2 regions of the Streptomyces sp. NBC_01304 genome follow, and region 2 is predicted to be linked to the other one. Evidence: riboswitches for the same ligand, from Rfam matches in the RefSeq annotation. Region 2 holds a riboswitch; the other holds the start of a gene.

Region 1 (10,078 bases), 5.2 Mb from region 2:
CTCTGTCACAGGGACCTTTCAGGGACGATCTGCCGTGCAGACCAGAAAGCCCGTGACAGAGCTGAAAGAGTCAAACGTGCAGCTCAGATGGTGTTCTCTCAGCACTCGATGACGTTGACCGCGAGCCCGCCCCGCGCCGTCTCCTTGTACTTGACCTTCATGTCGGCCCCGGTCTCCTTCATGGTCTTGATGACCTTGTCGAGGGAGACCTTGTGCGAGCCGTCGCCGCGCATCGCCATCTTCGCCGCGGTGACGGCCTTGACCGCCGCCATGCCGTTGCGCTCGATGCACGGGATCTGGACCAGGCCGCCGACCGGGTCGCAGGTCAGGCCGAGGTTGTGCTCCATGCCGATCTCGGCGGCGTTCTCCACCTGCTCGGGGGTGCCGCCCAGGACCTCCGCGAGCGCGCCCGCGGCCATCGAGCAGGCGGAGCCGACCTCGCCCTGGCAGCCGACCTCGGCGCCGGAGATGGAGGCGTTCTCCTTGAAGAGCATGCCGATCGCGCCGGCCGCGAGGAGGAAGCGGACGATGCCGTCCTCGTCGGCGCCGGGCACGAAGTTCATGTAGTGGTGCAGGACCGCGGGGAGCACGCCCGCGGCGCCGTTGGTGGGGGCGGTGACGACGCGGCCGCCCGCCGCGTTCTCCTCGTTGACCGCCATCGCGTAGATCGTCGTCCACTCGCCGCGGTGCAGCATCGGGTCGCCCTCGGCGCGCAGCTGGCGGGCCTGGGAGGCGGCGCGGCGGCGTACCTTCAGACCGCCCGGCAGGATGCCCTCGCGGGACATGCCGCGCGAGACACAGGCCTGCATGACGCGCCAGATCTCCAGGAGGCCCTCGCGGATCTCCTCCTCGGTGCGCCAGGCCTTCTCGTTCTCCAGCATCAGCGAGGAGATCGACAGGCCGGTCTCGCGGGCGAGGCGCAGCATCTCGTCGCCGCTGCGGAAGGGGTACTTCAGCACCGTGTCGTCGAGCTTGATCCGGTCCTCGCCGACCGCGTCCTCGTCGACGACGAAGCCGCCGCCGACCGAGTAGTACGTCTTCTCCAGGAGCGGGTTGCCCGAGGCGTCGTAGGCGAAGATCGTCATGCCGTTCGCGTGGTACGGCAGCGAGCGGCGGCGGTGCAGGATCAGCTGGTTCGGCTCATCGAAGTCGATGACATGGGCATCGCCTATCTCGGCGCCCATCAGCCGCAGCTTGCCGGTCTGGCGGATGCGCTCGACCTCGTCGTCGGCCTTCTCCACGTCGACGGTGCGCGGAGAGTGGCCCTCGAGGCCGAGCAGGACCGCCTTCGGAGTGCCGTGGCCGTGCCCGGTGGCGCCCAGCGAGCCGAAGAGCTCGGCACGCACGGAGGCGGTCTGGGCGAGCAGACCGTCCTTCTTCAGGCGGCCCACGAACATCCGGGCTGCCCGCATCGGACCGACCGTATGGGACGAGGACGGGCCGATGCCGATGGAGAAGAGGTCGAAGACGGAGATGGCCACGGTGGCGGACTCCCTTGTCTGCTCGTGGGGTGTGCGGGGCAGGCGATCAGCCGGGTGGCTGAGGGGTGTAAACAAGTGTGCGGATTTTGTCCGGTGAACGAGCCTAACGCGCCAAGCGCCGGGCTCGTCCACCGAAGCGGCCTCAGGCCGGGGTGAGCTCGCGTTCCTGCTGGTCAGCGGCGGGAACATCGTCAGTGGCCGGGGCATCGAGGATCGGGTCCGGGCCGGGCAGCCCGGCCATGTGGGCCCTGATGCCGGAGCTTACGGCCCAGAAGTAGAAGCCCAGTGCGGAGACGCCGACCAGCGCGATGGCCACGCCGCCCGGGATGTACCCGCGGCCGCCGAACTCCTCGCCGCCGATGTACGACAGGACGCCGATCCAGAGCAGGAAGGTGATCAGCCACCAGGCCGGGGCGAACTGCTTGGCCAGGTTCTTCTCGCCCTTGCGCTTCAGGACGACGGCCGCGATCGGGGCGGCGACCAGCGTGAGCAGCACGACCTTGCCGGTGTCCGGCCACTTCGTCCAGTACAGCGCGCAGGCCGCGAAGGCGAAGGTGAGCGGGCACAGGATGCGTGCCGCCGGGAGACGGAACGGACGCGGCAGCTCCGGCTTGGTCTCGCGGAAGACGCCGACGGCGATCGGGCCGATCAGGTACGAGACGACCATCGCGGCGGAGACGACGGCGGCGAGCGCCTCCCAGCTGTGTCCCACGGTGAAGAGCAGGATCAGCGAGAAGCCCAGGTTCAGCCACATCGCGGGACGCGCGGTGCCGTACTTGGGGTGCACCTGGCGGATCTTCTTCGGGAAGAAGCCGGTGTCGGCGAGGTTCTGCGCCATGAAGGAGGCGGAGGCGACGTTGCCGATGTTGGCGCCGGACGGCGAGATGAACGCGCCGAACTGCAGCGTCATGACGACCCAGTGCAGGGCGAGGATCTTGGCCAGGTCGGCGAACGGCGAGGCGAAGTTGATGCCGCTCCAGCCGCCGGCCTCGGCGAGCTGGGCCGGCGGGACGGCGCCGATGAAGGTGATCTGCAGGGCCATGTAGATGACCAGGCCGAGCGAGAGCGCGCCGACGAGGGCGAGCGGGATGGCGCGGCCCGGGTTCTTGGCGGCGCCGCCGAGGTTGACCACGGCCTGGAAGCCGTTGAAGGCGAAGACCACACCGGAGGTGGTGACGGCGGTCATCACCGCGGACCAGCCGTTGGGCGCGAAGCCGCCGTGGTTGGTGAAGTTGCCGGTGTGGAAACCGGAGGCGATCAGCGCGACCACGGCGAGCACCGGGATGGCGAACTTGACCAGGGTGAGCAGGTTGTTGGCCTTGGCGAGCAGCGCCACCGACCAGTAGCAGGCCAGCCACAGGACGACGGTGAGGACGAACGCCATCACCATGCCGGAGGTCGTCAGACCGCCGTTCTCGACCAGGCCCTTGGCCCAGCCGAAGTTCCAGGACGCCATGTACTGGGTGGAGGCGATCGACTCGATCGGGATGAGCGCCGCGATCGCGATCCAGCAGGCCCAGCCGGTCATGAAGCCGAGCACCGGGCCGTGCGAGATGGAGCCGAAGCGGGCCATCGAGCCGGGCAGCGGGTAGGCCGCGCCCACCTCGGCGTACGACATGGCGATCATGCCGATGAAGACGGCACCGATCACCCAGGCGATGATGGCGGCGGGCCCCGCGACCGTTGCGGCCTGGCCCGCTCCGAAGAGCCAGCCGGAGCCGAAGATCGAGCCGAGGCCGATCATGATGAGGGCGAAGAGGCTCAGCCCCTTGCGATTCGCCGCACTCATATCCATGGGTTGCGTACCGTCCTAGTCCGTCGTGGCTCCGCCCAGGAGACGGAGCCTTATATAGACCGTATTTGCGCTCTTTTGAGGATTGCTCCGCTCTTCGGCCAGGATCCGTGGGTCCAAGGTCACAGCAAAGGGCCCGCCCTGTGGATAACCACCGGGCGGGCCCTTGTGCCCATGCGTCTTACGGCAAGGCGTTTTACAGCGAGGTGTTCTACAGCGACGGGTACAGCGGGTGCTTGGCCGCCAGCGCCGACACCCGAGCGGCCAGCGCCTTCGCGTCGTACGTCGGCTTCAGCGCCTCCGCGATGACATCCGCGACCTCACGGAAGTCCTCGGCCTGGAAACCACGGGTCGCCAGCGCCGGCGTACCGATGCGCAGACCCGAGGTCACCATGGGCGGCCGCGGGTCGTTCGGGACCGCGTTCCGGTTGACCGTGATGCCGACCTCGTGGAGCCGGTCCTCGGCCTGCTGGCCGTCGAGCTCCGAGTTGCGCAGGTCGACGAGGACCAGGTGCACGTCCGTACCGCCGGACAGCACGTCGACGCCCGCCTCGCGCGCGTCCGGAGCCGTAAGCCGCTCGGCGAGGAGCTGCGCGCCCTCGATCGTGCGGGCCTGGCGCTCCTTGAAGTCGTCCGTGGCGGCGACCTTGAAGGAGACCGCCTTGGCCGCGATGACGTGCTCCAGCGGACCGCCCTGGAAGCCCGGGAAGACCGCCGAGTTGAGCTTCTTCGCGAAGGTCTTGTCCCGGGCCAGGATGATGCCGCCGCGCGGACCGCCGAGGGTCTTGTGCGTGGTGGAGGTGACCACGTCCGCGAACGGCACCGGGTTGGGGTGCAGACCCGCGGCCACCAGGCCGGCGAAGTGCGCCATGTCGACCCAGAGGTACGCCTCGACCTCGTCCGCGATCCGGCGGAACTCGGCGAAGTCCAGCTGGCGCGGGTACGCCGACCAGCCCGCGATGATCACCTTGGGGCGGTGCTCCTTGGCGAGGCGCTCGACCTCGGCCATGTCCACCAGGCCGTTGTCGTCGACGTGGTACGCGACCACGTCGAACTGCTTGCCGGAGAAGTTCAGGCGCATGCCGTGCGTGAGGTGACCGCCGTGCGCCAGGTCCAGGCCCAGGATCGTGTCGCCGGGTTGGGCGATGGCGAACAGCGCGGCCTGGTTGGCCGAGGCGCCCGAGTGCGGCTGCACATTGGCGTACTCGGCGCCGAACAGCTCCTTGACCCGGTCGATCGCGATCTGCTCGGTCACGTCCACGTGCTCGCAGCCGCCGTAGTAGCGGCGGCCCGGGTAGCCCTCGGCGTACTTGTTGGTGAGGACGGTGCCCTGCGCCTCCATGACCGCGACCGGAGCGAAGTTCTCCGAGGCGATCATCTCGAGCGTGGACTGCTGACGGTGCAGCTCGGCGTCGACCGCGGCGGCCACTTCCGGGTCGAGCTCGTGCAGCGGGGTGTTGAGAACAGACATGGGCTCGGTCCTCACTCGCCGGTCTCGGCGAACTTGGTGTACTCGTCCGCGGAGAGCAGGCCCTCCGGCTCACCGGAGATGCGCACCTTGAACAGCCAACCACCCTCGAACGGGGCGGAGTTGACCAGCGCCGGGTCGTCCACGACGTCCTGGTTGATCTCGGTGACCTCGCCGTTGACGGGGGAGTACAGGTCGCTGACCGACTTGGTGGACTCCAGCTCGCCGCAGCTCTCACCGGCCTCGACTTCGGCGCCGACCTCGGGAAGCTGCACGAAGACCACGTCGCCGAGCGCGTTCGCCGCGTGCTCCGTGATGCCGACCGTCGCCACGCCGTCCTCGGCGGGCGTCAGCCACTCGTGCTCCTTGCTGTAGCGCAGCTGCGCGGGGTTGCTCATGGCCTGAATTCTCCTGTACGCGGGGGAGTGCTGGTGGACGAGGGAAAAGTACGGAAGCTGTGGAAGGTCAGGGTCACTTCTGGCGCTTGTAGAAGGGCAGAGCGACGACCTCGTACGGCTCGTGGGTGCCGCGGATGTCGACGCCGACGCCCTTGCTGCCCGGCTCCGCGTGCGCGGCATCGACGTACGCGATGGCGATCGGCTTGCCGAGCGTCGGGGACGGGGCACCGGACGTGATCTCACCGATGACCTCGCCGTCGGCTCCGCCCATGGCAGTTACAGACATGCCCGCGCGCGGGACCCGGCGGCCCTCGGCGATCAGGCCGACGAGCTTGCGCGGCGGCGCCGTCTCGGCACGCTCGGCGGCGGCCGCGAGCGCCGCCCGCCCCACGAAGTCCTCGGAGTGCGAGGTCTTCTCGAACTTGACGACCCGGCCGAGCCCGGCGTCGAACGGCGTCAGCTCCGCCGTCAGCTCGTGCCCGTACAGCGGCATGCCCGCCTCCAGGCGCAGCGTGTCCCGGCAGGAGAGGCCGGCGGGCACCAGGCCCACGGGCGCGCCCGCCGCCATCAGCGCCTGCCACAGCTGCTCCGCGTGCGCCGGGTCGACGAACAGCTCGAAGCCGTCCTCGCCGGTGTACCCGGTGCGGGCGATCAGCGCGGGCACGCCCGCGACGGTGCCGGGCAGGCCCGCGTAGTACTTGAGGCCGTCCAGATCGGCGTCCGTGAGTGACTTCAGGATGCCGGGGGACTCGGGGCCCTGGACGGCGAGCAGCGCGTACGCGTCGCGGTCGTCGCGGACCTCGGCGTCGAAGCCCTCGACGCGGGCGGTGAGCGCGTCGAGCACGACCTGCGCGTTGGAGGCGTTGGCGACGACCATGTACTCGGTCTCGGCGAGGCGGTAGACGATCAGGTCGTCCAGGATGCCGCCGTCCTCGGCCACGATCATGGTGTAGCGGGCGCGGCCGACACCGACCGAGCCGATGTTGCCGACGAGCGCGAAGTTCAGGAAGTCCGCGGCGGCGGAGCCGATCACGGCGATCTCGCCCATGTGCGAGAGGTCGAAGAGTCCGGCCTTCGTACGGACGGCGTTGTGCTCGTCACGCTCGCTGCCGTACCGCAGCGGCATGTCCCAGCCCGCGAAATCGGTCATGGTCGCGCCCAGTGCACGATGCACGGCATCGAGGGCGGTGAGACGGGGGACAGTGCTCATAAGTGTGGCTCCCAGGGCATGACTGGCGAGGTCGATCCTCCCCATCTGTCATAAACCTGAGAGGTTCACCACGCCCGCACGTATCAAGTACGCATCTGGGGGCGCGGCTTGCACCTTGGGTGGAGCCACGGCTGCGGCCCGCTTTTCAGATCTGCCTCGCCCGCGCGGTAACTGGGCCTGAGAGATTCAAGGGAGGGACTTGCTCCTTCGGCGCCCCAGCCCGACGACGTCTGGGGGCTCTCCCGCGCGGATTCAAGCGGCCGGTATGCAGTTGGCGGGCACATCATTGCACGTCTTCGGGGGACGTAATGAGGTTGTGCCGCATTACCGGCTCTTTACACTCGTCGTCAGAGAGTTACGTGAACGGCATCGGGGAGGACGATCACGTTGCAGAGAACCAGCGCGTACGCGACCACCACCGGGGTCGCCATACCGAAGCAGGCGGGCGCGCCCGCACGAGAGGCCGTGGGCGGCGCTGGCCCTGTGGTGCGTGACCTCCGGGACAGGGCGGGACGCACCCCCCGCCGGCTCTTCTTCGCCGAGGGCGACCTGGTCGTCGTCTCCGGACTGCCCGGCAGCGGCAAGACCACCTTGATCAAGCGGGCGGTCGCCGCTCCTCGTCTCGACTCGCAGGACGCCCGGGACCGCTGGGCGGACCGCATGCCCAGGCTCCTTCCGTACGCCGTCTACCGTCCGCTGGTCCGCCTCGCCCACTTCGCCGGACTGCGCCGGGCACTGCGCTCGGGCGCGAGCGTCGTCGTGCACGACTGCGGTACGCAGACGTGGGTGCGGCGGTGGCTGGCCCGGGAGGCCGCCCGCCGGGGCAAGGGCCTGCACCTGCTGCTGCTCGACGTGGACAAGACCACCGCACTGGCCGGGATGCGCGAGCGCGGCCGGGGCGTCTCGCGTTACGCCTTCGCCCGCCACCGCAGGGCGGTCCGCCGCCTGGTGGGCGACGCCGAGCGGGGCCGGATCCCGGCGGGCTGCGCCTCGGCGGTGCTGCTCGACCGCGATGCGGTGGACACGCTGCAGGGGATCACCTTCGGCGGCTGACCGGACGCCGGTGACGTACCGGCAGCAGGCAGAAAACCAACGACAAGGGACCCCGCACCTGTCAGGTGCGGGGTCCCTGCGTTCAGCGGCTGCCGCTACTTCAGGCCCGGGATGAGCCCCGCCAGCGGGTTGGCCGGCGGCGTCAGGCCCGGGATGGCGGGCGTCGCGGCCGGCGGCATCAGGCCGGGGATGGGCAGCAGGTTGGGCAGCGCGGGCAGGCCGGCCGGCGGCTTCAGGCCGCCCAGGATCGCCGACAGGTCGATGCCGAGGTTGCCGAGGCCGACCTGGAGCACCAGGTCGATGGCGAGCTTCGGGACCAGCTGGAGGGACGCGACGAGCTTCAGGACGTCGCCGCCGGTCGCGGCCTTCACCAGGACGTCGACCTCGGTCTTGAGGGCCGCCTTCGCCTTGGCGATGGCCTCCTTCTTCTTGTCGTCGTCCGCCTTCTTGGCGGCGGCCGCCGCGTCCTTGGCCGGCTCGGCCGCGGTGTCGGCGGGCGGCATGGCGGCGGGGTCGGTGACCGGCGGCTCCGGCTCGGCGTCCTTGGTGGTGGAGAACACCTCGTCCAGGGCGGCGTACACCGCACGCTGGTCGCCGGCGTCGGCCTTGCCGGAGGAGGTGCGCGAGGCGAACTTCTCGATCGCGGAGTAGAGCTTGTCGATGCTCCGCTCGACGCGCACCGCGCGCTCGTCCTCACCGGCCCGGGCGGCGGCCACGCGGTCGGGGTCGTTGGCCGCCATGGCGGGGGCCGCGGCGAGGGCGACCGTGCCGGCGGAGAGGGACACGGAGACGGCGAGGGCGACGAGGGTTCTGCTGACCTGCATGGTGAATTCCCTTCAGGGGGTGGGGGGTTGGGGTGTTTCGGGCGTACGGAGGATCAGTGCAGGCCGGGGAAGGCCGGGGGGAACGCGGGCGGCGCGGGCGGCAGGCCCGGCCAGGCGGGAGGCGGCGTGGCCGGCAAGGAAGGCCAGGCGGGCGGTGTGGCGGGCAGGGACGGCCAGGCGGGCGTCGACGGGGGAGTGGGCGTGGCCGGCCATGCGGGCAGGGCGGGCGGCACGGTCGGCGTCTGAGGCGTCTGAGGCGTCTGAGGCGTCGTCGCGGGAGCGGTCGGAGTCGTGGGCCCGGTGGGGTCCGCCGGGTCGGGCAGCGTGGGCATCTTGTCGATGTACTCGTCGAGCCCCACCGCGCTCAGCAGGTCCGTGACGAGCTTCGGCACGGCCGCCTGGGAGATCCCGGCCGCGAGCCAGTCGCCCTCGCCCGCGGCGTTCACCAGGCGGTCGACCTCCTTCTTCAGCGCGATGCGCGCCGTGCCCGCGGGCCAGTCGCCGGGCCGCTGTCCGGGCGGCGCCTCGGCCAGCAGGCCGTCCGCCTCCGTCATGACCTGGTCGAGCTTGTCCTCGTCGACGATGTTGATGGCGGTCAGCGGCGAGTTCATGAGCTCGTCGATCGCCGCGAGCAGCGACTCCATGTCCCGCGCGGTCCGGGGCATCGAGGGACGCCCGGCCACGCTCGAGTCGCCGGTGGCGGCGGGTGCCGCAGCCATCGCCGGTGCCGTGCCCATGACGCCGAGGGCGAGCGCGCCGCACAGGGACGCGCTGACGGCGAGCGAGGCGGCGGTGCGCGGTCCCGGCGATCTCCGCGCCGATGCCGACGCCGATCTCTGCGCTCTCATCAGAGAGTCCCTTCTGAGGTTGATCTGTGATGGGGATCTGCGGTTGATATCTGCGGTTGGTACTACGCACACCCTCGAAGCGCCCACCACGCACCGCAACCGGACAGCAACTCAGCGTGTCCATTTGGGTGCACCCCGGCGCCGCCCGGGGGTGCGGCGTTAGGGTTTCGGCGCAGGCAAGGCGGTCGCGAGCAGGTGGTTGAAGAGATGGACATTCCCGGGCAGGGCGCACACGCCCATCCGTACGGCGGCTGGCCCGCCAATGAGCTGGAAGAGGTCCTCGCGGCCTCGGTGGGCGCCGGTCCCTCGGCGGGCGGCCGGCTCGTCGAGGTGCTCGGCCGCAGCCGGGTCTGGATCCCGCTGCCGAACGGCGGCTCGCAGGACAGCCCGAACCTCGACCTGCCCACCATGGACATCGGGGGAGCGGCCTACGTTCCCGTCTTCAGCTCCGAGCAGCAGTTCCGCCAGGTCGTCGGCGAGCACATGGCCTGCACCGTGGCCCCCGCCGTCGAGTTCGCCCGCGGTCTGCCCCCGCTGCTCGGCATCGCCGTGAACCCGGACGGCACCGTCGGCGTCCCGCTGCCCCCGCCCGCCGTGGCCGAGCTGTGCCGGGCCGGGCGGACCCCGCTGGACGGTCCCGCGAGCGGCGGCCGCGTACGCCTCTTCGAACCGGACTGGCAGCACGACCCGATGGACTTCCTGTCGGCGGCCGCCGAGGAGTTCGCGGCGACCGGCGTGGTCACCAGCGCCCGGCGGTGCCTCGCGAGCGTCGAGGGCGGGGAGCCGGTCATGTTCGTCGGCGTGGAGCTCTCGCAGTGGGAGGGCTCCGCCCGTAACCTCCCCATGGACGCCCTCGGCCGGGCGCTCGGCCGCACCCCGGTGGCCTGGCCGGTGAATCTGGTGCTGCTCGACGTGGCCCAGGATCCGGTGGGCGACTGGATGCGCGAACGGGTGCGGCCCTTCTACCAGCGGTAGCCGTCGGCCGTGAGCCGTCGGCAATCAGC
Region 2 (10,078 bases):
GGTCGCCGCCTGATCCTTCAGACCACCGGGTTTGGTGAGGGAACCGACAAAGCTGATCAGCGCGGACACCCCGCTCGCACCGAGCGAAACGGCCAGAACGAGCAGCGTCTCGTCCCGGAAGATCCGCCGTGAGAGCCGCTCACCAGAGAAAGATTCAGCCACTTGCCCGCCTTTGCCCGCACACCTGCGCTCAGTTGTTCAATCGCGCCTCATCGCCATCCTCCCCCCGCTAGGGTCTCGAATGCAGGTACGAAGATCTTGCGCGACAAGCCGAGGGGGACAGTACGCCACAAAGCGGCGTACACCCCCTTTTCCTTGTTTCTCTTGACTTGCTCATCTGGGGAGGGGCACTACCGCCATGGGACGTCACAACATGCCCGACCGGCACGCGACAGACGGGTCGCGGCCGAGCCCGCGGGCACGCCGCCGGACTGTGGCCATCGCGACGGTCCTCGTACTCGGCGTCGCGACCGGCACGGCCGTCGCCGTCCGCAGCGGCCTCCTCGCCTTCGAATCCGGCTGCGGCAAGGACGCGGTGCGCATCGACGTGGTCGCCTCGCCGGACATGGCCCCGGCGCTGAAGTCCGCCGCGGACTACACACACGACGAGGACGTCACGTCCGACGGCCGCTGTCTGGATGTACGCGTCACCGCACGCGAGGCGTTCAAGGTCGCCGACTCCCTGCGCTCGGGCGGCGGCGCGTCCGAGTACGAGGTGTGGGTGCCGGACTCCGACCTGTGGGTGGACCGCGCCGGCCTGGGCGGCGGCGACGTACCGGTCACGTCCGTCGGCAACATCGCCTCCAGCCCGGTCACGATGGGCATGATCCCCTCCGCCGCCAAGTCCCTCGGCTGGCCGGACAAGAAGTACACCTGGGCCGAGTTGACGGCCGCGGCCACCTCCAAGGACAAGCTCCGCCTGGGCGCCGCCGACCCGGCGCGCAGCGCCTCCGGCCTGCTCGCCCTGACGAGCATCGCCGCCTCCGCCGAGCAGGCCGGCGGCAAGGGCGCCGAAACCCAGGTGGCGGCGACGGCCGAGATGCTGGCGCAGCGCACCTCGGACAGCGACGCACAGGCCCTGGAGACGCTGGCCCGCGACGACTCCGGCACGGAGCAGGGCAATCCGCGCCGCAACCAGGCCCTGGTCGTGTCGGAACAGGCGGCCTTCACCCACAACGCGCAGGCAGGCAAGGACGGCAGCCTCGAGCTCTTCTACCCCAAGGACGGCGCACCGCAGCTCGACTACCCCTTCGCCCTGGTCGACGAGGTCAGGCTGAGCACGGACGAGAGCCGGGCCGCGCTGCGCTTCATGACGTTGCTCGGTGAGGATGCGGGCCAGCAGATCCTGCGCAAGCACGGCTTTCGCACCGGCAGCCACGAGCCGTCCGACCAGCTGATCTCGGCGGCCGGCGGACGTGAGCCGCAGCCCTTCGCCTCGGCGTCGGCCGAGGCTCCGTCGCCCAAACAGCTCGACGAGACCCTCGGCATGTGGACGATCACCGTGCAGAGCGCGCGGCTCTCCGTCGTCGTCGACGTCTCGGGCTCCATGGGCCAGACGGTGCCCGGACGCGGCCAGTCCCGCCTCCAAGTCACCAAGTCCTCGCTGATAGCGGCGCTCGGCCGCTTCACGGACGAGGACGAGGTGGGCCTGTGGCGGTTCTCCACCAAGCTCGACGGCAATCGCGACTACCGCGAGATGGCGCCCACCAAGCGTCTCGGCGACCGGGTGGGAGGCGAGTCCCAGCGTGCGCGCCTGACCAATGAGTTCGGCAAGCTGGAGCCGGTCGTCGGCGGGGCGACGGGCCTGTACGACACCACGCTCGCCGCGTACAAGCAGGCCCAGTCCTCCTACGTGAAGGGCAAGTTCAACTCCCTGGTCATCCTCACCGACGGCGCCAACGACGATCCGGGATCGATCTCGCGCAGCGCGCTCGTGGCCCAGCTGAAGACGCTGTCCGACCCGAACCGCCCGGTCCCGATCATCGCGATCGCGGTGGGCCCGGACTCGGACAAGGAAGAGGTCAAGCAGCTGGCCAAGGCGACCGGAGGCTCGGGCCAGCAGATCGACGACCCGGCCCAGATCCAGGCCGTCATTCTGAAGGCCATCATGGCGGCCGGCCAGAGCTGACGGCCCGTCCGGGCATGGCGGGCAGCCCGGGCAGCCCGGGCAGTGCGCTCACCTCGACTGCACGACTCCGTCCGGCACCAGCCCCACCGGCCACAGATGCACCGGTTCTCCCGTGTGCATCAGTTCGCAGTAACGCCGCGTGGTGGCCGCAAGGGCGACATCGCGCTCGAGGCCGCCGTCCAGCGCCTGGTGATAGGTCGCCACCTGCCACGAGGCCCCGTTCTTCTTGCGTCGGCACCGCCCCTCGATCACCCCGAGGAAGTGGTCACGGTCGGCGGGCTCGACACCCCAGGCGTCGAGCCCCGCCGCGGCCAGCGGCAGCAGTTCCTCGCGCACGAGATCGACCGCGGGCCTGCGCGCCGTGCCGCCGAACCGCCCCGGACGCGGCCACTCCAGCTCCGCCTCGATGCCGTACCGGCACGCCTCGTCGAAGTTGGCGGCGGCAGCGCCGAAGGGCAGCCGGGTCCACACCGGCCGGCTCTCCTCGGCGAGCGCCCGCACCAGGCCGTAGTAGAAGGCCGCGTTGGCGATCACATCGGTCACCGAGGGCCCGGCGGGCAGCACCCGGTTCTCCACGCGCAGATGCGGTACGCCGTCCGCGATGCCGTACACCGGCCGGTTCCAGCGGTAGACGGTGCCGTTGTGCAGCACCAGCTCCGCGAGGCGCGGCACCCCGCCCTCGTCGAGGACCCGCAGCGAGTCCTCGTCGTCGCAAATGGGCAGCAGCGGCGGGAAGTAGCGGAGGTTCTCCTCGAAGAGGTCGTACGCGGAAGTGATCCAGCGCTCCCCGAACCAGGTGCGCGGCCGCACCCCCTGCGCCTGCAGCTCGGGCGGGCGCGTATCGGTGGACTGCAGGAACAGCGGCGGCCGCGACTCGCGCCACAGCTCGTGCCCGAACAGGAAGGGCGCGTTGGCCCCCACCGCGATCTGCACGGCGGCCACGGCCTGCGCCGCGTTCCAGACATCGGCGAACCGGCCGGGAGTGACCTGCAGATGAAGCTGCACGGAGGTGCAGGCCGCCTCGGGCGCTATCGACGCGGAGGTGCAGATCAGCCGCTCCACACCCTCGATGTCGAGCGCGAAATCCTCGCCGCGTGCGGCCACGATCTGATCGTTGAGAAGGGTGTAGCGGTCGACTGCGGAAAGATTTCCGGAGACGAGATCCTGCCGCGCCAGGGTCGGCAGAATCCCGATCATCACGATCCCGGCGGCCACCTCGTTCGCTTTTCGATGGGCATAGTTGAGGCCGGTGCGCAGCTCCTCGGCCAGCTGATCGAAAACGCGACCGGACAGTCGGTGCGGGGCTATGTTCACTTCCAGGTTGAACATTCCGAGTTCGGTCTGGAAATCATGGCTCGCGATCCGCTCGAGAACTTCCGCATTCATCATTCTCGGCATCCCGTCCGGCCCCGCAAGATTCAGTTCTATCTCCAGCCCCATCAGATTCTTGGGCCGGTCGAACCGCTGCTCCTCCAGGAGACGCCGCAGCCCCGCCAGGCACTGCTGCAGCTTCCTGCGGTACCGCTGCCGATCGGACAGGTCGAACCCACCTGCCACGACCTTCTCCCCCATCGAAGTGTCCCTCCTCGATTGGGCAGCCCGCTTCGGCCGCTGTGTCACCGGGGATGATGCCCAGGCAATGTGATCGATAACGCCCCGCACCTGCCCACTCACGAGTACGCTCAACCCCATTGCCGCCAGGCACATTCACGCGGCATGCGGCACCCCGCAGATGCACTCGAGATGGCGACTGGTTTAAACGCCGACGAGAATCGGCCGACCCCGCCGAAAACAAAGCACGAGGTCATACGGGCTGGCCCACGGAAAATCGGGAGAAACCCCGCATCTCCAAGTCCGAATACCGCCTTGCCGGCAATATCCCGGACAGCTAGACGAAACACTGCCTGAACACACGTCGTATAAACTCCGCGAACGAGGCAGAGAGTTGGCGTTCGCGGAGTATGCCCCCGCCCCTCTGACCCCTAGAGCAGACAGCGCCGTCCGCCCTGCCCACGATCGCCCCGCTCCACCCAGCCTGTCGAAGTGAGAGGCACCCACCATGCCGCTGCATGTCCCCCCGGCTCCCGCGCCCGCCCTGCGCAGCGTCCTCGCGGCACTCGGTTCTCCCACCGCCGTGCGCGAGGCCCGCACCCCGTCCCTGCGCAACGCCCAGGGACCCGTAAGCCCCGAACTCCCGCTGCCCGTGCACGTACTGGACCGGATCACTCCACTCGACGTCCCGCCACGGACCAGGCTCGCCGGCTGGCGCTTCCTCATCCGCAGCGGCGACCGCGCGGTGGCCGCGGGCGACACGATGCTGACCCCGGACGGCTGGGCCTTCTCGCACTTCTTCGAGGGTCCGTACGTCGCCGCCACCGAACGCGCCCTGCGCCAGGCGGAGACGATCCCCAGGCACTACCAGCCCCGCCTACTCTCCGTCCCTGAGCTGTACATGCTCACCCTGTGGCTGCACGGCGACACCGGCGCCGACGGCGGCGAGGGCACCCTTCAGCCCTCGGACCTGCTGGTACCCCTCGCCCCCGCCCCGCCCGGGATCGCCGCGCACCTGCCGCACCGTGCGGCCGACCTCCTTCCGGTCCTGACCCACCGGCTGGCTCCGGTCCCCCTCCTCGGTTCACCCGCCTGAGCGCTCTACTCCCACGTGCCCCGCGGCCCGCCCCGGCCGCGGGGCACCGTGCTGCCAAGGGCCGGCCACGTACGAGTGAAGGACCATCCGGACTAGCCCCATCCGGCCACCCCGAACCACCCGTCTGGGCAGTCGAGTTGGACTGAACCGTCCGCACGGGTGACGCGTCCTTACCGGGTGAAGCGAGCTGCCGGGAAATCCCTGCGGATTGGCGCCCGTAGGGCAACACTGGGAGCGCACCGACTGATACGGGGGGCGGTCATGAACACCGCATCGAGCCGCAGGACACTCACCACAACGCAGCGAAAGAAATCATCCATGTGCCAGCACCAGCCACCATGCCCCACAGCCGACTCCGCCGACCGGGAGGCAGCGCTCCTCATCGCGCACCACCCGGAGCAGGGCTGGAGCCTTCTGTGCAACGGCGTCCTGTTCTTCGAGGACACCGGTGAGCTGCTGCCGGACGGGCAGATCATCGCCCCGCACCGGCCGCTGGGCACCGAATCGGTGGTACGCGCGGCGTAAGCCACGCCTGTACGAGAAGGGCCGGCCCGGAGAAATCTCCGAACCGGCCCTGACGTATGCCCGGGGACACGTCCCCGCAGGGCCCGTCAGTTCTCGTACGCATCCAGGGGCGGGCAGGAGCAGACCAGGTTCCGGTCGCCGTACGCCTGGTCGATGCGGCGCACCGGCGGCCAGTACTTGTCGGCCGCGACCACTCCGGCCGGGAACACGGCCTCCTGACGCGTGTAGGCGTGCTCCCACTCGCCGCCGAGCACGGCCGCGGTGTGCGGCGCGTTGCGCAGCGGGTTGTCGTCCGCGGGCCACACGCCCGAGCCGACCTTCTCGATCTCGCCGCGAATGGCGATCATCGCCTCGCAGAAGCGGTCCAGCTCGATCAGGTCCTCGCTCTCGGTCGGCTCGATCATCAGCGTCCCGGCCACCGGGAAGGACATGGTCGGCGCGTGGAAGCCGTAGTCGATGAGCCGCTTGGCGATGTCGTCGACGGTGACGCCGGTCGCCTTGGTGAGCGGCCGCAGATCGATGATGCTCTCGTGCGCGACGAGCCCGCCGGGCCCGGTGTAGAGCACCGGGTAGTGCGGCTCGAGCCGCTTGGCGATGTAGTTGGCACCGAGCACGGCGACCTGGGTGGCGCGCTTGAGCCCCTCACCACCCATGAGACGTACGTACGCCCACGAGATCGGCAGGATTCCCGCCGAGCCCCACGGAGCCGCGGAGATCGGCCCGACACCCGTCTCCGGGCCGGCGGCGGGCTGCAGCGGGTGGTTGGGCAGGTACGGCGCCAGGTGCTCGCGCACACCGACCGGACCGACACCGGGACCGCCGCCGCCGTGCGGGATGCAGAAGGTCTTGTGCAGGTTCAGATGCGAGACGTCGCCGCCGAAGTGCCCCGGCTTGGCAAGTCCCACAAGGGCGTTGAGGTTGGCGCCGTCCACGTAGACCTGACCGCCGGCCTCGTGCACCTGGGCGCAGATGTCGGCGACGTGCTCCTCGAACACACCGTGCGTCGAGGGGTACGTGATCATCAGCACGGCCAGCTCGTCGCGGTGCTTCTCGATCTTGGCGCGCAGGTCGTCGTAGGAGATCTCGCCGTCGTCGGCGGTCTTGACCACGACGACCTTCATGCCGGCCATCACGGCGCTCGCGGCGTTGGTGCCGTGCGCGGAGGACGGGATGAGGCAGATGGTGCGCTGGGTGTCGCCGTTGGCCCGGTGGTAGCCGCGTACGGCGAGCAGACCGGCGAGCTCGCCCTGCGAGCCGGCGTTGGGCTGCAGCGACACCTTGTCGTACCCGGTGACCGTCGCGAGCTGCTCCTCCAGCTCACGGATGAGCGTGAGGTAGCCCTGGGCCTGGTCGGCGGGCGCGAAGGGGTGCAGGCCGCCGAACTCGGGCCAGGTGACGGCCTCCATCTCGGTGGTGGCGTTGAGCTTCATCGTGCAGGAGCCGAGCGGGATCATGCCCCGGTCGAGCGCGTAGTCACGGTCGGAGAGGCGCCGCAGGTAGCGCAGCATCGCGGTCTCGGAGCGGTACTGGTGGAAGACCGGGTGCGTCAGGAACTCGTCGCCGCGCAGCAGGCCCTCGGGCAGCGTCTCGTCGGTGCTCGCGTCGAGCGCCTCGATGTCGGCCTCGGTCCCGAAGGCGGCCCAGACTGCGGCCAGTTGGGTACGCGTGGTGGTCTCGTCACAGGAGACAGAGACGTGGTCGGCGTCGATCAGGTGCAGGTTGACCCCGCCCTCACGGGCGGCGGCGACGACCTCGGCGGCCCGCTCCGGCACCCGGGCGGTCAGGGTGTCGAAGTAGTTGCCGTGCACGATCTCGACGCCACCGGCCTTGAGCCCCTCGGCGAGGATCGCGGCGTAACGGTGGGTGCGGCGCGCGATGTCCTTGAGGCCCTCGGGCCCGTGGTACACGGCGTACATGCCGGCCATGACGGCGAGCAGCACCTGGGCGGTACAGATGTTGCTGGTGGCCTTCTCCCGGCGGATGTGCTGCTCGCGGGTCTGCAGCGCCAGGCGGTACGCCTTGTTGCCGTCGGCGTCGACGGAGACCCCGACGAGGCGCCCCGGCAGGCTGCGCGCGAACTTCTCACGGACGGCCATGTAACCGGCGTGCGGTCCACCGAAGCCCATCGGCACACCGAAGCGCTGCGAGGTACCGACGGCGATGTCCGCGCCGAGCTCGCCGGGCGAGGTGAGCAGGGTCAGCGCGAGCAGATCGGCGGAGACGGTGACGATCGCACCGAGCTCGTGGGCCTGCTCGATGAGGGGCTTCAGATCGCGCACGGCGCCCGAGGCACCGGGGTACTGCAGCAGCACGCCGAAGACGCCGCGCTCGGCGATCTCGGTCGGAATGCCGGCGGACAGGTCCGCGACGACGACCTCGACGCCGGTCGGCTCGGCACGCGTCTCGATCACGGCGATGGTCTGCGGCAGGGCGTCGGCGTCGATCAGGAAGACACCGCCCTTGACCTTGCCGACGCGGCGGGCGAGCGCCATGGCCTCGGCGGCCGCGGTGCCCTCGTCGAGCAGCGAGGCACCCGAGGTGGGCAGCCCAGTCAGGTCGGCGACCACGGTCTGGAAGTTGAGCAGCGCCTCGAGGCGGCCCTGCGAGATCTCCGGCTGGTACGGCGTGTAGGCCGTGTACCAGGCCGGGTTCTCCATGACGTTGCGCAGGATCACCGGCGGCGTGAAGGTGCCGTAGTAACCGAGGCCGATCATCGGGGCCAGGACCTGGTTGCGGTCCGCGAACGCGCGCAGCTCGGCGAGGACTTCGGCCTCGGTGCGCTCCGCGGGCAGTCCGAGGGCCTCGGCGCTCTTGATCACATCCGGGACCGCGGCCGCGGTCAGCTCGTCGAGCGAGCCGTACCCGACCTGGGCGAGCATCTTGGCGCGCGCCTCGGCATCGGGGCCGATGTGGCGCTGCTCGAAGGGGATGCCACGCTCCAGCTGGGCGAGCGGAATGCGGTTGGCGGTCATGAGTGAGGCCTCCTGGTCGATGCGACCTGCGAGGGGTACCACGGCGCGGGTACCCGGACGGCCTCCCCCTCTGTCATCTCAACCTGAGAGTTTCGCCGGCCCGCCAGGCAAAACCAGGCATGCCGACTTGCACCGTCGGTGAGGAGGGGATTCGAACATTCCGCCCGATGCCCGCCCTGCTTTCCAGAGTGACCTCGCCCGCGCGGTACAGGGGCCTGAGAGATTCCGGGGAGGAGTTGCTCCTTCGGCGCCCCCGGTGATGGCCGGGGAACTCTCCCGCACGGGGTCAGCAGCTGCGAGCCAGCCTACCGTGTGCCCACCTACCTGCGAGGACCACCCGGACAGCGGATCAACCTTCGAGTGGCCGTCACCCAGAATGTGCTCTTTTGTAGGGGATACGGATGGTGTGACGTGTTGGAGGGACCGTGCAGACCGATATCGATCCCCGCAGCTTGATCGGACGCAAGGCGTACGACCGCAAGGGCACCAAACTCGGCACGGTCGACGAGGTCTACCTCGACGATGCCACCGGCACCCCGGAGTGGGCGGCGATACGCACGGGCCTGTTCAGCAGGGACGCCTTTGTCCCCCTGGAGCCCAGCGAACTGGTCGAGGGAACACTGCGTGTCCCGTTCGAACGCGCCCTCATCAAGGACGCCCCCGACTTCGGCGTCGGCCGCCACCTCTCCCCCGAGCAGGAACTGCAGCTCTACCACCACTACGGCCTCGACGTCGCCGCCCCCGCCGAGACCCCGCCGGACCGCGACTTCGGGCGCATCGCCGGCTCCGAGGAAGCCTGACTCCCCGCTCACACGCCCGCGAGGGGGCTGCTGGGGACTCACCCCCGCAACGCCCACCCCGGCGCCGCACGCCGTCGAAGGTCAAGCCCCGGTACGCGCCTTCTCGACCACGTCCGGCACGGCGACCAACGGCAGCGGCTCGGCCGGCTCCAGCTCAGGATCATCGGTCCTGAAGGTCCGCACCCGCCCGGGCACCGACCCCGGCGTCTCGAACCGCACCGTGACCCGCCCCAGCCCGCTTCCCTGCACCCACCCGTGCCCGAACTCGCCGTGCCGCACATCGTGCCCGGCATGCCAGCGCCGCTCCGCGGGACCCGCCTCCGGCTCAGCGGAGCCCTTCCCCACGTCGTCCCGCTGCGTGTCCTCGGCCGACGTCCCACCCCCGCGCATCCCGTTCTCCTCGTCCCCCTGGACCATGAGCCCGGACTGCACCTGAGCCTGCGCGAACAGATCCTCCTGGGTGTAGTCCGCGAGCCCGCTGACCCCGACCCCGAGCAGCCGCACCCCGCCCGTGGTGTCCACTGACTCCAGGAGCCGAGCCGCCGCCTCCCGCACCACGGCAGGGTCGTCCGTCGGCCCGCGCAGCGTCTCCGACCGGGTCAGCGTCGAGAAGTCGTACCGCCTGACCTTCAGCACCACGGTCCGCCCGGACCGCTCCGCGGCCCGCAACCGCTGCACACACCGCTCCGCGAGCCGCGCCACCTCGAGCCTGACCCGCACCCGGTCGTGGATGTCCACGTCGAAGGTGTCCTCGACCGAGACGGACTTGGTGTCCCGCTCGGCCACCACGGGCCGCTCGTCGTGCGCCAGCGCCATCGCGTACAGATGCCCGCCGTGCGCCTTCCCGAGCAGCCGTACGAGCTCGTCCTGGCCCGCCCCGGCGATCTCCTCGATCGTCGTGATCCCGGCCCGCCGCAGATGGTCCCCGGTCGCAGGACCGACGCCCGGCAGCGTACGCACCGACATCGGCCCGAGCAGTGCCCGCTCGGTGCCCGGCTCGATCAGC

The links. Region 2 has a riboswitch for glycine ahead of gcvP (aminomethyl-transferring glycine dehydrogenase). Riboswitches for the same ligand answer to the same signal wherever they lie in the genome.
Region 1: linked by a shared signal. The riboswitch ahead of gcvT (glycine cleavage system aminomethyltransferase GcvT) and the one ahead of gcvP (aminomethyl-transferring glycine dehydrogenase) in region 2 are both predicted to bind glycine.

What each region holds. Positions count from the first base shown of each region.
Region 1 is NZ_CP109055.1:3,846,617-3,856,694, reverse strand. Features, by position in the region: gene OG430_RS16695 (L-serine ammonia-lyase) at 99-1,481, opposite strand; gene OG430_RS16690 (APC family permease) at 1,624-3,276, opposite strand; gene glyA (serine hydroxymethyltransferase) at 3,485-4,744, opposite strand; gene gcvH (glycine cleavage system protein GcvH) at 4,756-5,139, opposite strand; gene gcvT (glycine cleavage system aminomethyltransferase GcvT) at 5,213-6,349, opposite strand; glycine riboswitch at 6,385-6,504, opposite strand; glycine riboswitch at 6,505-6,604, opposite strand; gene OG430_RS16670 (AAA family ATPase) at 6,731-7,402, shown strand; gene OG430_RS16665 (hypothetical protein) at 7,498-8,226, opposite strand; gene OG430_RS16660 (hypothetical protein) at 8,280-9,074, opposite strand; gene OG430_RS16655 (enhanced serine sensitivity protein SseB) at 9,282-10,049, shown strand.
Region 2 is NZ_CP109055.1:9,065,552-9,075,629, reverse strand. Features, by position in the region: gene OG430_RS40360 (CPBP family intramembrane glutamic endopeptidase) at 1-162, opposite strand, end outside; gene OG430_RS40355 (substrate-binding and VWA domain-containing protein) at 359-2,128, shown strand; gene OG430_RS40350 (glutamate--cysteine ligase) at 2,177-3,700, opposite strand; gene OG430_RS40345 (hypothetical protein) at 4,188-4,775, shown strand; gene OG430_RS40340 (DUF5999 family protein) at 5,094-5,300, shown strand; gene gcvP (aminomethyl-transferring glycine dehydrogenase) at 5,387-8,272, opposite strand; glycine riboswitch at 8,333-8,465, opposite strand; glycine riboswitch at 8,466-8,561, opposite strand; gene OG430_RS40330 (PRC-barrel domain-containing protein) at 8,698-9,072, shown strand; gene OG430_RS40325 (DNA polymerase IV) at 9,154-10,078, opposite strand, start outside.